Regions from separate parts of the Caballeronia sp. EK genome, predicted to be linked through region 2. Evidence: predicted binding sites of a transcription regulator. Region 2 holds the regulator's gene; each other region holds the start of a gene.

Region 1 (4,490 bases), on a different contig from region 2:
CGCCTTGCGGTGCCGGCGCAGGCCGCGAGCGCGGCGACGGGCATTCCGGCGCGCTTCATCATCGGCCAGGCGGCGCTCGAATCGGGCTGGGGCAAGCGCGAGATCAAGAACGCGAACGGTTCGACGAGCCACAATATCTTTGGCATCAAGGCGTCGAGCAACTGGACCGGCAAGACCGTCGATTCGGTCACGACCGAATATGTCAACGGCCGGCCGCAAAAGGTGGTCGAGAAGTTCCGCGCGTACGACTCGTACGAGGAAGCGCTGACCGATTACGCGAGCGTCATCAAGAACAATCCGCGCTATGCGCCGGTGATTCAGGCATCGCGCGATGTCGCGGGCTTCGCGCACGGCATGCAGAAGGCGGGCTACGCGACTGACCCGCAGTACGCGAAGAAGCTCATCTCGATCATGCGTCAGATCGTCTGACGCAATCAGCCGATGTTTGCGGCCGTCTTCTTGCTGTAGAAGGCGTCGCATGCGCGAATTCCAGTGCGCGGACAGCGCGATTGTTCGGATCTTTTACGGCAGCAAACGTTTTACGTTCGTAGGGACGGCGCACCACATACATTTTTCGGTGGCCAACCCTAAACTTTCGAAGAAGTATGCCGCTAACCTGAATAATCGAAGTGCTGGACCGATTCTGGTTCGGATCGACGCGCGACGTTCGACGAATCGGGCGGCGCGAGCACAATGAACACGGCTAGCACCATGAACACCTATCTCAAGCATGACGTTGCCGACGACGACATCGCGCCGAACGTGGATTTCGGCCGGCGCAATCCGCTGGAAATCGGCGTGGCGCTGCGCAATCTCGCCAATCGCGGCGACTTTCTGACGGCGCAATATGGCGACGGGCAAATCGTCACGCGTTTGCTTGACGTCGATGTGACCGCGCATCGATTCACTTTCGACTGGGGCGGCGTGGCGGAGCAGAACCGCGGCGTGCTCGCCTCGCAGAAGCTCGTTTTCAACGCGGCGCCGGAAGGCGTGCGGGTGGAATTCACGACGCCGACGCCGCGTGAGACGGTGTTCGACGGACGCTCGGCGTTTGAGGTCGAGTTTCCGCCGGTGCTGTATTACATGCAGCGGCGCGAGTATTTCCGCGTCGAGGCGCCGGTGCTCGATCCTTATATCTGCACGGGCTCGCTGCCGGAAGGGGACCGGTTTCGCTTCGAGGTGCATGATTTGTCGCTGGGCGGCGTTGCTTTGCGCACGACGGATGAGCGCGTTGCGAATCTCGAGATGGGCATCGTGATTCAGGATGCCGAGCTGCATTTCAGCGCTAATGGAAAGGTTACGCTGGATATGAAGCTTGTTTCGCATCGGGAATCGACTACGGCGAAGGGTGATTGCCGATATACCATCGGGTTCAAGTTTGTTTCGATGCCGGGGTCGGCGGAGAATACGCTGCAGCGGCTTATTACTCAGCTGGAGATGAAGCGGCGGTCGTTGGCGAAGTAGTTTTTTTCGCTGGCTCGTCGCTGGATCCCGGATTCGTGTCGGTCTATTGGCACTGCCCCTCCCCGGGGCGGGGGTCACTTTCTTTGCTGCTGCAAAGAAAGTAACCAAAGAAAGCAGCTCGTTTAAGCCCGCGGTCACACGCAGTTTGGCCATGCTTGCCAGCCCGCGGTGGCCCTCGCCTAAGTGTCGCCCCCAAAGGTCCATTCGGGCTTGGCTCGCGCACGGTCTGCCGCATCGCATCGCTTGCGTCACTGGTTCAGCACCAAATGGCTCCGGCCCGCTTCGCGGCCGACGGGTCAATCGGGTTTGCGTGCGCACGCGTACTTGCTACGTTTCCATCTCACTGCATTCGCATCCCACTGGTTTCCCTTGCATACCCAACGGCAGCGCGTAGCGCTGTGCCGATGCTATCTCGTGCTGAACCAGCGCGCTTAATGTTATGGCTCGGCAGACCGTGCGCGAGCCAAGCCCGGTAAGTCCTTTGGGGGCGACACTTAGGCGAGTGCCACTGCGGGCTGGCAAGCATGGCCAACGTGCGTGTGACCGCGGGCGTCTCGAGCTGCTTTCTTTGGTTACTTTCTTTGCAGCAGCAAAGAAAGTGACTGCCGCCCCGCACAGGGGCAGTGCTAATAGACCACCGCGAAACCGGGATCCGGCAAAAAAACCAAAACCAAAGAAATAAGCCATAAAACTCCCGCTCTTCCAGCAATAGCCATTGCAGCCCCCCTCCGATAATGGCCCCATCGCGACAACCGTCCACAAAGCGCGCAAACGCTCAACTTCCCCGGCAATCGGCCGATATACAAAACAGCCATGCGGCAGCGCACGCTCAATCGCCGCCTCACCAGGATTCACGCATGTCCAATAACATCTTCAGCATTGGTCTTTCCGGTCTGAATGCGGCCCAGTGGGGCCTGACGACCACGGGACAGAACATCAGCAACGCCGCGACGCCGGGCTATACGCTCGAGAAGGTCTCGTATCAGGAGTCGTCCGGTCAGTTCACCGGCTCGGGTTATCTCGGCAACGGCGTTCAGGCCATCACCGTCACGCGTCAGTACAGCCAGTACCTGACGACGCAAGTGAACAACACGCAGGCGTCGAGCAGCGCGGCGAGCACGTACTATTCGCTGATCTCGCAGCTGAACAACCTCGTCGGCGATCCGACCAAGGGCATCGCGCAAGGCATCACGAATTACTTTTCCGGCCTGCAGTCGGTCGCGAACTCCGCGAGCAGCACTGCCGCGCGCCAGTCGCTGATGAGCAGCGCGCAGACGCTCGCGGATCAGATCAACTCGGCCGGCCAGCAATACGACCAGTTGCGTCAGAGCGTCAACACGCAACTGACGAGCGCCGTCTCGCAGATCAACAGCTACTCGCAACAGATCGCCGATCTCAACAAGCAGATCAACATCGCCAGCGCGGGCGGCCAGCAGCCGAACCAGTTGCTCGATCAGCGCGATCAGCTCGTCACGAATCTGAGCTCGATGATCGGCGTGCAGGTCGTGCAGCAGGACGGCAACTACAACGTGTTCATCGGCAACGGGCAGCCGCTCGTCGTCGGCAATACGCAATACGGGCTGCAAGCGGTGCCGTCGGCTTCCGATCCGAGCGAACTCGCGGTCGCGTTCAAGAGCCGCGACGGCACCACGCAAACCGCCGCAAACACGCAATACGTCGACAACTCGGCGCTCACGGGCGGCGTGGTCGGCGGGCTCATCGACTTTCGCACGCAGACGCTCGATCCGGCGCAGGCGCAACTCGGCGCCATCGCGACGAGCTTCGCCAGCCAGTTGAACGGCCAGAACGCGCTCGGCCTCGACCTGAACGGCCAGCCCGGCGGCAAGCTGTTCGCGACCGGCGAACCGAACATCATCGCCAACGCGCGCAACCAGGGTACCGGCACGCCGACGGCGACGATCGTCGATGGCACGCAGCCGCCCGCCAACGATTTCACCGTCACCTACGACGGCAGCAAGTACACGGTGACCGACCCGGCGACCGGCCAGCAACTCGGCTCGATCGATCCGGCGACGGAGACGCAGAAGACGATCAACGGCCTGAACATCGACGTGTCTTCGCTGACCGGCGTGCAGAAGGGCGACTCGTTCACGATTCAGCCGACACGCGCTTCGCTCGACAACTTCAAGCTCACGACGAGCAACGGCGCAGCGATCGCAGCGGCATCGCCCGCGGTGACGTCGGCGGCAAGCACGAACACGGGCACGGCGTCGATCTCGTCGGCGACGGTGACGAGCAACGCGATGTCGTCGGACATCAACCTGAAGTACAGCGCGACGGCGAACGGCTTCACGTCGGACGTGGCGGTGACAGTCGGCGGGACCAGTTACGCCGTCGGCCAGACGATTCCCTACGATGCGACGAAGGGCCTGACGGTCTCGGCGAACGGCGTTTCCGCGACCATCAGCGGCACGCCGAAGGACGGCGACGCGTTCAAGATCGCGCAGAACAAGGGCGGCACGAGCGACGGCAGCAATGCGCTCGCGATGGCGAACCTGGTGTCGTCGAAGTCGCTCAACGGCGGCACCGAGACGCTGACGAGCTCGTACGCGGGCTACATCAACACGATCGGCAACACGACCAACCAGCTCAAGGCGACGAGCACGGCGCAGACCGCGCTCCTGACTCAAGCAACTTCGGCGCAGCAATCGGTGCAGGGCGTGAACCTGAACGAAGAAGCGGCCAACCTGATTCAGTATCAGCAGCTCTATCAAGCGAACAGCAAGGTGATTCAGACCGCCGCGACGCTGTTCCAGTCGCTGCTCGGCATGTTCAACTGAGGTTAAACGCGATGCGGATTTCCAGTTCCCAGTACTTCAACATGAACGTCGCTTCGATGAGCGACCAGCAGAGCACGCTCGCGTCGATGTATCAGCAGATCTCATCGGGCAAGCGCATTCTCACCGCGTCCGACGATCCGCTCGGCGCGGCGCAGGCGGTGCAGCTTACGTTGAAGAGCGGCGCGCTCGCGCAATACAGCACGAACCAGACGACCGCGCTGTCGT
Region 2 (4,490 bases):
CTCGCGGCGCGCTGCGTGATGCGCTTCGGCGCGAGCAAGGTCGCGCTGCTTACGACCGACAGCTACCGGATCGGCGCGCACGAGCAACTGCGCATCTTCGGCAAGATTCTCGGCGTGTCGGTTCACGCGGTGAAGGACGCCGCGGACCTGCAGCTCGCGCTTTCCGAGCTGCGCAACAAACATATCGTGCTGATCGACACGATCGGCATGAGCCAGCGCGACCGCATGGTCTCCGACCAGATCGCGATGCTGTGCGGCGCGGGCCATCCGGTGCAGCGCATCCTGCTGCTCAACGCGACGAGCCACGGCGACACGCTCAACGAAGTCGTGCAGGCATACAAGAGCGCCGCGGATCAGCCGCCGCTCGCGGGCTGCATCCTGACCAAGCTCGACGAAGCGACGAATCTCGGCGGCGTGCTCGATACGGTCATCCGCTACAAGCTGCCGGTGCATTACGTGTCGACCGGCCAGAAGGTGCCGGAGAACCTGTACGTCGCGACCAAGCGTTTTCTCATCAAGAGCGCATTCTGCATTCCCCGCGACGGCTCGCCGTTCGTGCCGCAGGACGAAGAAGTGCCGGCGCTGCTCTCCGCATTGTCCGCGCGCGCCACGACCGAACTGCATGGGGTGCACTTTGGATAAGTTCGTGCTCGACCAGGCGGAAGGTCTGCGACGGCTGCTCACGCGTGCCGGTTCGCGCGTGGTGGCGGTTGCGGGCGGGCCGGCGGGCATCGGGTGCACGTCGGCGGTGGTGAATCTCGGCGCGGCGCTGTCCGTGCACGGCAAGGATGTGCTCGTGATCGACGAGCATCAGGACGCGGGATCGGTGAGCCGCATGCTGGGTTTGTCCGATGCAGGCACGCTCGCCGCGGTGATGTCCGGCCGCCGCGCGCTCGCCGATGTCGTCGAGCGCACGCCGTTCGGCTTCTCGCAGATCGCCGCACCGCGCGACGAGCGCATCAGCCACGACGCCGCGCAGTGCCGCGCATTGCTCGATGGTCCGGCCGACATCGTTTTGATCGATGCGCAACTGGACCGTCACGGCGCGCTGTCGACGCTCGCGGCTCAGGCGCATGACTTTCTCATCGTGACGCGGGTTGCCGCGTCGGCGATCACCGAGGCGTATGCGTGCATGAAGCGCCTGCACTACGCCCATGCGATCGGCCAGTTCCGCGTGCTCATCAATCACGTGCAGAACCCGGCCGACGCGGCGGTCGCATTCGACAACCTGTCGGGCGTCGCGAGCCGGTATCTGGCCGTGTCGCTCGTGCAGGCAGGGTATGTGTCCGAGGATGCGCGCGTCGCTCGGGCAAAGGAACTCTCACGCTGCGCAGTCGAAGCGTTCCCGGCCACGGCCGCGGCACGCGACTACCGCGCGATCGCGGCGGAGCTCCTCCACTGGCCGATGCGCCCCGCGCCGTACATGCGCGCGGCGAACGGCCAGCCAGACGCGCGAATTCCGGTTGGCGACTCTGAACAGGGCGGGCGGGAGGCGGCGCATCGTGTGGCCGCGCTTCACGACTTTGCAATGAGCAGCACGGCGTCGATGTGATCAAGATAGGTGACCATGATGTATAACGCCCAAGGCAAACTCTCACAGTCGGACGTCCTGACGAAATATGCGCCGCTCGTTCGTCGGCTGGGGCTTCAGCTCGTCGCCAAGATGCCGGCGAGCGTCGATCTCGACGATCTCATCCAGGCCGGCATGATCGGTCTGCTGGACGCGGCGAGCCGCTACAAGGAAGATCAAGGCGCGCAATTCGAAACCTACGCGAGCCAGCGCATTCGCGGCGCGATGCTCGACGAGCTGCGCGCCAACGACTGGCTGCCGCGCAGCATGCGCAAGACGTCGCGCGAAGTGGAATCGGCGGTGCATAAGGTCGAGCAGAACCTCGGCCGCTCCGCGAGCGAGACGGAGATCGCCGAGCACATGAAGATGCCGCTCGACGAGTATCAGTCGATGCTCCAGGATCTGCACGGCAGCCAGCTGATCTACTACGAAGACTTCGACCGCTCCGCCGACGACGAGCCGTTCCTCGACCGCTATTGCGTCGATCGCTCGGATCCGCTTTCGGCGCTGCTCGACGACAGCCTGCGCGGCGCGCTGATCGAAGCGATCGACAAGCTGCCCGAACGTGAGAAGCTGCTGATGAGCCTTTACTACGAACGCGGCCTGAACCTGCGCGAAATCGGCGCGGTGATGGAAGTGAGCGAATCGCGCGTGTGCCAGCTGCACAGCCAGGCGGTCGCACGTCTGCGCACGAAGCTGCGCGAGCAGGCGTGGACGAGTGTCGAGGCCTGATTCAGTTCGTTTCGAAGTCGCGCGTTTCGGCGAAGACCGTTTTCCCTTCGCCGAGACTTTTTGCGCGATACATCGCACGATCGGCGGCGCGCAGCACGGCGGTGATGCCGGATTGCTGCGCGCTCGTCGCGCTCGAAAGCAGACACGCGCCGATGCTCGCCGATACCGACACCGGCCGCTCCTGCACCGATGTCATCGCGTCGAGAATCGAGTGAATGCTGTCGGCCACCGATAGCACCGCCGCGCGGTCGCGCACCTGATGTGCAAGCACGACGAACTCGTCGCCGCCCAGACGCGCGATGGTGTCCGACTTGCGCATGCGCTTCGCGAGCGATTGCGCGAAGGCTTGCAGCAGCATGTCGCCGACGGCGTGACCGTAGGTATCGTTCACTTCCTTGAAGCCGTCGAGATCGATGAGAAGGAGCGCGGTGGCATCGTCGCCGCCGGTTTCGCGCGCGGTCATCGCACGATCGACGATCCGTTCGAGCGCGTATCGGTTGGACAGGCCCGTGAGCGGATCGGTCGATGCCTGACGCGCGAGATCGCGATTCGCATTGCCGAGGCGATCGACGAGTACGCTCAAATACACCGATGCGCCCAGCACGCTCAAACCCAGCCCGATCGCGGCGGGAAGATTGGCGCGCCACCACGGCTGCCAGACGCCGAGCGCCATCACGACGATGAGCGCCGTCGCGCATGACACCGCGAGCGTGCGCTTGCCGTAACGGCATCCCGAGCCGATCAGAAACCAGAACATCACCCAGATGAGCGGCAGCGCGATCGCGCCGCCCGCTGCAAGCGCGAGCCCGAGCAGCGTTTGATCGGCGATGGTCGTGACCGTGAGACGCTTCTCCGACGGCGTGCTCATGCGGTTGACGATCAGCAGCGTGGCAGCACCGTAAGACACGTAGAGCGCGATGAGACGCGCGACCGCCAGTGCATCGTAGGAAGGGCGGAGCCACGCGAAGATGCCGTAGGCCAGAAGAACCGCCGCTCCCATCCAGACCCGCAGCGTGGCCTGCTCGCGTTCGGGATTCCGGTGCTCGGACCATGCGAAGGCATAAGGCCGGCGTGCCGGTTGATGCGCCTGCTCCATACTGAACCCCTGGATGGTGATTTCTTTCTTTTATCTTGCTGTCTTTACTGCGGCCCCGTCGCGTGGCATCGACTTTATGGCGTGGTATCGAATTGCGCCGAGCGAGCGATCCGCTATTTTGCAACGTTTTGCGAAGACGCTGTGTTTCGTGTAATAACGGCTTTCGCACTTCTATTTCCGATTCACCGTGATGCGCGACGAATCCATTTCTCTGGCCGGCGAATGGCTGCCGGTCTGCAATAGCGAAGACGTCCCCGAAGGCGGCGCGCGCGGCTTTGTCGTCGCCGATGAGTGCATCGTCGTGTGGCGCGACGGTAGCGGCGCGGCGCATGTTTGGCGCGATTACTGTCCGCATCGCGGCGCGCAGTTGTCGCTCGGGCACGTGATGCGCGATCAGATCGTGTGCCCGTATCACGGCTGGCGTTACGACATCGAAGGGCAGTGCTTGCGGATTCCGTCGAATCCTTCGTTGCGTCCTCCGAAGCGTGCCTGCGCGACGACATTCGTCAGCGAGGAGAAGTACGGCGTCGTGTGGATGTGCTTCGGCGAGCCGGCCTACGCGCTCGATTTCTTTCCCGAAGCCGCGATTCCCGGTGGCCGGCGCATCAATCTCGCGCCGCAGACGGTGAGGTCATCGGCGCCGCGCGTCGTCGAAAATTTTCTCGATATGGCGCACTTTTCGTTCGTGCATGTGGGGATTCTGGGCGAGGACGCGCATACGGAAGTGCCGGATTATGAAGTCGTGCAGACTGCCGATGGCGGACTGGAGGCGCGGCAGTGCCGATACTGGCAACCCGCGGGGATTCCTGGACAGGGCGGCGGCGCGATGATCGATTATGTGTATCGCGTGAAGCGGCCGTTGATCGCGAGTCTCACGAAGATGGCGTCGGGCGGACAGGGTGCGCTGCATATCATGCTGGCGGCGTCGCCGGTGACGCAGACGGAAACGCGCGCGTGGCTCGTGTCGATTCATGAGGACGACGCGACGCATTCCGATCAGGCGCTTTACGACTTCAATATGGAAATACTGATGCAGGACACGCCGATCGTCGAGTCGCAATGGCCTCGGCGTCTGCCGCTCGATCTCGATGC
Region 3 (4,490 bases), on a different contig from region 2:
CACCGGTTTTTTCGCGGCGCCATTGTCGCCAGACAGCGCGAGATCGGTCGTGCCGTCCATCGAGCGCACGGAAAGCGACGCCAGCGCGATGCCCGCCGCCTCCAGTTGACGCGCGAACGCGACCCCATCGGCAGCAAGACGCCGCGCGCCCGCATCGCCCGCCTTGATGCGCGCGACGAGCTTTTCGCCCGTCAGCACGAGTTCGGCGTCGACGGTGCCGAGCGCGGGCAGCGACAGCGTGATGCGCGTGCGCCAAGCGCGTTCGTCGGCGGCATCGTCGGCGGTGCGCGGATCGTGCGGCTCGCGGGCAACTTCCCACTCGAAGCGCGTGCCGGGCCACGCCTCGCCCTGCCAGCGGAACTGCTGATTCGCGAGCACGTCGAGTTGCTGGCGCACGACATTGAGCGTCGCCGGATGGATGCCCGCCGCGACCGACGCCTGCAACGCCGATTCCTGCTGGCTCGGCTGCGCGCTCTGCGCGTTCATGCCGCCGCTGACGCTTCCGCTTTGCGAATTCGATAGCGCCGATGGCGGCGCATCGCGCACCGACGCCGCGAGCGCGGCCGCCTGCTGCGGCGTCTGCGGCGTCGCGACCGGGCGTCCGTGAAAGTCGGGCAGATCGGGTATGGGTTGCGGCGCGCGGGCCTCATCCAGCCAGGCGTCGCCGGGCGTCGGGACGTTCGCTAAATCGAACGGCAAGGACATCGAGCGCGCATCGGCGCGCGCCTGCGGCTCGTTGCCGAGCGACGCGGCGCTGCGCTGGCCCGCGAGCCATTGCACCAGATGCGATTCGTAGAAGAGCCCGCTTTCGTCGACGGTTTTCGCCAGCGCGGTCGCGAGCGCGGCGGCGGGCAGCGGCGGCAGATTCTGCGTCGCGGCGCGCGCTGCGGCAACCGCGGCGGCGTTGGAAGAGAAAGCGGTATCGAAGAGGCCGGTCGTGAGCGCGGCGAAGGCGCTCGCGGGGCGCGGCGGAGTCGGCCAGAGCGGGGCGTCGCCGGTCAGCGCGGGCGCCGCGCCGGGAAAGCGCGAGATCACGTCGAGCGTGCGCGCGACGCTGGAGAACGCGGTTTGCGCCGATGCCGCCGGCGTCGCCGCGCCGGGATGCGTGCCGACGGTCTGCGACATGTCCGTCTGCGTCGTCGTCTGTCCGACGCTCGCGCCGGTGACGCCGCTGCCGCTCACTCCGTTCGGCGCACGGATCGCGGACAACAGGAGCTCGGTGCGGCTGGCGAGCAACGATGCGATCGCGGTATCGAGTCCAGTCATGCCCACATCCTCATATGCGCCGCGATCGGGCGCGGACCCGCGCCTAGCGCAGTCCGATCATTTTTTTCAGTACGCGCGCCGGGCTGTTGACCGTGAACAGCGCCGAAAGACGCGCGAGGCTCGGCGACGTCAGATCGCGGATCGCGGCGTCGTCGGCGAGAATCTTCTTCACGAGGTCCAGCTTGCGTGCACGGGCGTTTTCGTCGAGTTCCGAGCCGGAATCCACTTGCTTCAGTTGCTCGATCAACTCGCGGTACGTGCCTTGCAACGCCTTCAGCTCGCTCCATTCGCCGCCGCGCGCGGCCGCCAGCATCTGGCCGGAAACCGCCGCGATGGCTTCGTAGTGGGCGAAATATTCTTGTGTCGTCTTCATTCTTTCGAGGCAGTCGACGCGCATCCCGTCAAACGGGCGCGGCGGTCATTTGCGCCACTTCCGGTCCAATTCCCACCCAGGCGTCTTCGAGCGTCGCGAGCAGATTGTCGATCTCGACCAGCATCGTCTCGTCCTGCTTCAGGTTCGCCTCGAGCAGCCGGCGCGTCATATACGTGTACAGCGCGTCCAGCCGCTCCGCGATCTCGCCGCCCGCATCCTTGTTGAGCGCCTGCTGCAAGCCGCTCTCGATGATGCTGATGGCCTTGCTGATCGCCGTGCCGCGCGCGCCGATGTTGTTCTGCTGCATGTGCATGCGCGCCTGCGCGATCGCCTGGCGTGCGCCCTGATACAGCATCACGATCAGACGGTGCGGGCTGGCTCCCATCACTCCTGTCTGCACGCCCACGCGTGCGTAGGCATTGGCTCCAGCGTGTCCTGGGGAATACATCTCTCGATTCTCCTTATGCGATGCCGCGGCGTTCCGCTTGCTTCAAACGGACGCCCTGCTTCTCGTCCGGATCCCCGTGCGCCCGGCAAAAACCGGCGCGGGCAAACGAACCATCGTTCGCCGTGCCGTTATCGGGGTTATCGGAGAAACGCGGCAAAGCTTTAGGACTCAGGACTCTAGAGCCGTCGCAACAACGATTGGGGGCTGGATCGCGAACGGATCGTCAGACGGAGATCTGCATGATGTCGTTGTAGGCCGACACGAGCTTGTTGCGCACCTGCAACCCGAATTGCAGCCCGACGTTCGCCTTCTGCATGTCCACCATCACGTCGTTGAGCGACACATTCGGCGCACCGATCTCGAAAGCGTGCGCCTCGCCGAGCGCCTTGGTCTGGTTGTCGCTGATCTTGTCGATGGACGATTTCAGCGCATCGGAGAAACTGCCGACGCTCGCCGCGCCCGATGTCCCGCTCTGGCCCGTGACGGCGCCCGCTGCGCTGGTCGGGCCGGACACGCCGCCCGCGGCTTGCGATGCCAGCGACTGAATGGCCGAGAGCGCGGCGGAAAGCGGATTGATCGGAAAGTTCATGTTGACTCCGGGTGACAGGGGGAAAGCCGGCGCCTCGCGTGGCGTGGACCTAGGTGCTCGGGATGCGTTTCGCGGAGGTTCACCGAGTACGAAAAAGATTAGCAGCCGGCGGTTTTTCAAAGCGCGGGAAGAACGGGGAAAACCCCGCTCTATTCAGCGAATCGAGTTGCAATCTTCTGCGGATAATCCCCATCGTGAAAAGTCCTCCACCGCCGCTTACATGAGAAGCGGGAAGCGGCGGGAGGAGAACCTCAGGATTCGGAGCTTCGACGCTAAATGGATACGCCCAACAACTCACTCATCACGCCCGACGCCAGAATGGGCCTGGCGGGCGCACAACCGGGAGCAGCCGGAACAGCCGCACCGGGACTCGCGGGTGGCGCCGATTTCGGCGGTTTCGCGCAGCGCGTGCCGATGCTCAACCAGTTCCGCTCGAATCCGCGCGTGCCGCTCATCGTGGCCGTCGCGATTCTGGCGATGGTGATCGCCGGCCTCGTCATGTGGTCGCGCCAGCCGGACTACCGCGTCCTCTTCTCCAATCTCTCCGACCGGGACGGCGGCGCAATCGTTGCCGCGCTACAGCAGGGCAACATTCCCTACAAGTTGTCCGACGGCGGCGGCGCCGTTCTCGTGCCGGCCGAGCAGGTTCACGAAACGCGTCTGCGTCTCGCGAGCCAGGGCTTGCCGAAGAGCGGCTCGGTCGGCTTCGAGCTGATGGACAACCAGAAGTTCGGCATCAGCCAGTTCGCCGAGCAGGTCAACTATCAGCGCGCGCTGGAAGGCGAGCTGGAGCGCACGATCGGCGCGATCTCGTCGGTGAAGTCGGCGCGCGTGCATCTGGCGATTCCGAAGCCGAGCGTGTTCGTGCGCGACAAGGAACTGCCGACCGCGTCCGTCATGGTCAATCTGTATCCGGGCCGCGTGCTCGACGAAGGCCAGGTGGTCGCGATCGCGCACATGGTCGCTTCGGGCGTCGCGGACATGCCGGTCAAGAACGTGAATATCGTCGATCAGGACGGCAATCTGCTCACGAGCCAGAGCGCCGTCAGCGGCCTCGACGCGTCGCAACTGAAGTACGTGCAGCAGATCGAGCACAACACGCAAAAGCGCATCGACGCGATTCTCGCGCCGCTCTTCGGCGCCGGAAACGCCCGCTCGCAGGTGAGCGCCGACATCGACTTCTCGAAGCTCGAACAGACCGCCGAAAGCTACGGCCCGAACGGCAACCCGCAAAGCACGGCGATCCGCAGCCAGCAGTCGAGCGAATCGAGCGAAACGACGGGCGGCGGCGCATCGGGCGTGCCGGGCGCGCTCTCGAACCAGCCGCCGCAGCCGGCTTCCGCGCCGATCGACGCGGCAGCTTCGGGCGCCGTCGGCACGAAGACGACGCCGCAAAACCAGCGCCGCGACACGACGACCAACTACGAAGTCGATCGCACCGTGCGCCATTTCGAGCAGGCGACGGGCGGCATCAAGCGCCTGTCCGTGGCGGTCGTCGTGAACTACGACAAGAAGGTCGACGCGAAGGGCAACGTCACGATGACGCCGCTCGCCGCCGACAAGCTCGCGCAGGTCCAGCAGCTCGTGAAGGACGCGATGGGCTTCGACGAGAAGCGCGGCGACTCGGTGAACGTGGTGAACAGCGCGTTCTCGGCCGACCTGAACGTGACGCCGGACGTGCCGTGGTGGCGCACCCCGCAGATGATCGCGTGGGGCATCCAGGCGGCGAAGTACGTGGGCATCGGGATCGTCGGGCTGTTCCTGTACTTCAGCATGGTGAAGCCGGCGATGCGCCGCGCCTTCCCGCCGCTGCC

What was found. Region 2 encodes FliA, which starts transcription of late flagellar genes. Its sites were predicted from a motif close to CTAAAGTTTNNNNNNNNNNNGCCGNTA; they were not measured.
Region 1: the regulator FliA is predicted to act here: its motif matches at 2,239-2,265, upstream of flgK (flagellar hook-associated protein FlgK).
Region 3: the regulator FliA is predicted to act here: its motif matches at 2,226-2,252, upstream of fliS (flagellar export chaperone FliS).

The regions. Positions count from the first base shown of each region.
Region 1 covers NZ_JACSUE010000031.1:6,950-11,439, reverse strand. The annotation lists gene flgJ (flagellar assembly peptidoglycan hydrolase FlgJ) at 1-429, shown strand, start outside; gene IAG25_RS39215 (flagellar brake protein) at 712-1,464, shown strand; gene flgK (flagellar hook-associated protein FlgK) at 2,322-4,265, shown strand; gene flgL (flagellar hook-associated protein FlgL) at 4,277-4,490, shown strand, end outside.
Region 2 covers NZ_JACSUE010000012.1:218-4,707, reverse strand. The annotation lists gene flhF (flagellar biosynthesis protein FlhF) at 1-642, shown strand, start outside; gene IAG25_RS29945 (MinD/ParA family ATP-binding protein) at 635-1,552, shown strand; gene IAG25_RS29940 (RNA polymerase sigma factor FliA) at 1,568-2,302, shown strand; gene IAG25_RS29935 (GGDEF domain-containing protein) at 2,304-3,398, opposite strand; gene IAG25_RS29930 (aromatic ring-hydroxylating oxygenase subunit alpha) at 3,589-4,490, shown strand, end outside.
Region 3 covers NZ_JACSUE010000006.1:519,489-523,978, reverse strand. The annotation lists gene fliK (flagellar hook-length control protein FliK) at 1-1,266, opposite strand, end outside; gene IAG25_RS20910 (flagellar protein FliT) at 1,310-1,639, opposite strand; gene fliS (flagellar export chaperone FliS) at 1,668-2,087, opposite strand; gene fliE (flagellar hook-basal body complex protein FliE) at 2,311-2,676, opposite strand; gene fliF (flagellar basal-body MS-ring/collar protein FliF) at 2,953-4,490, shown strand, end outside.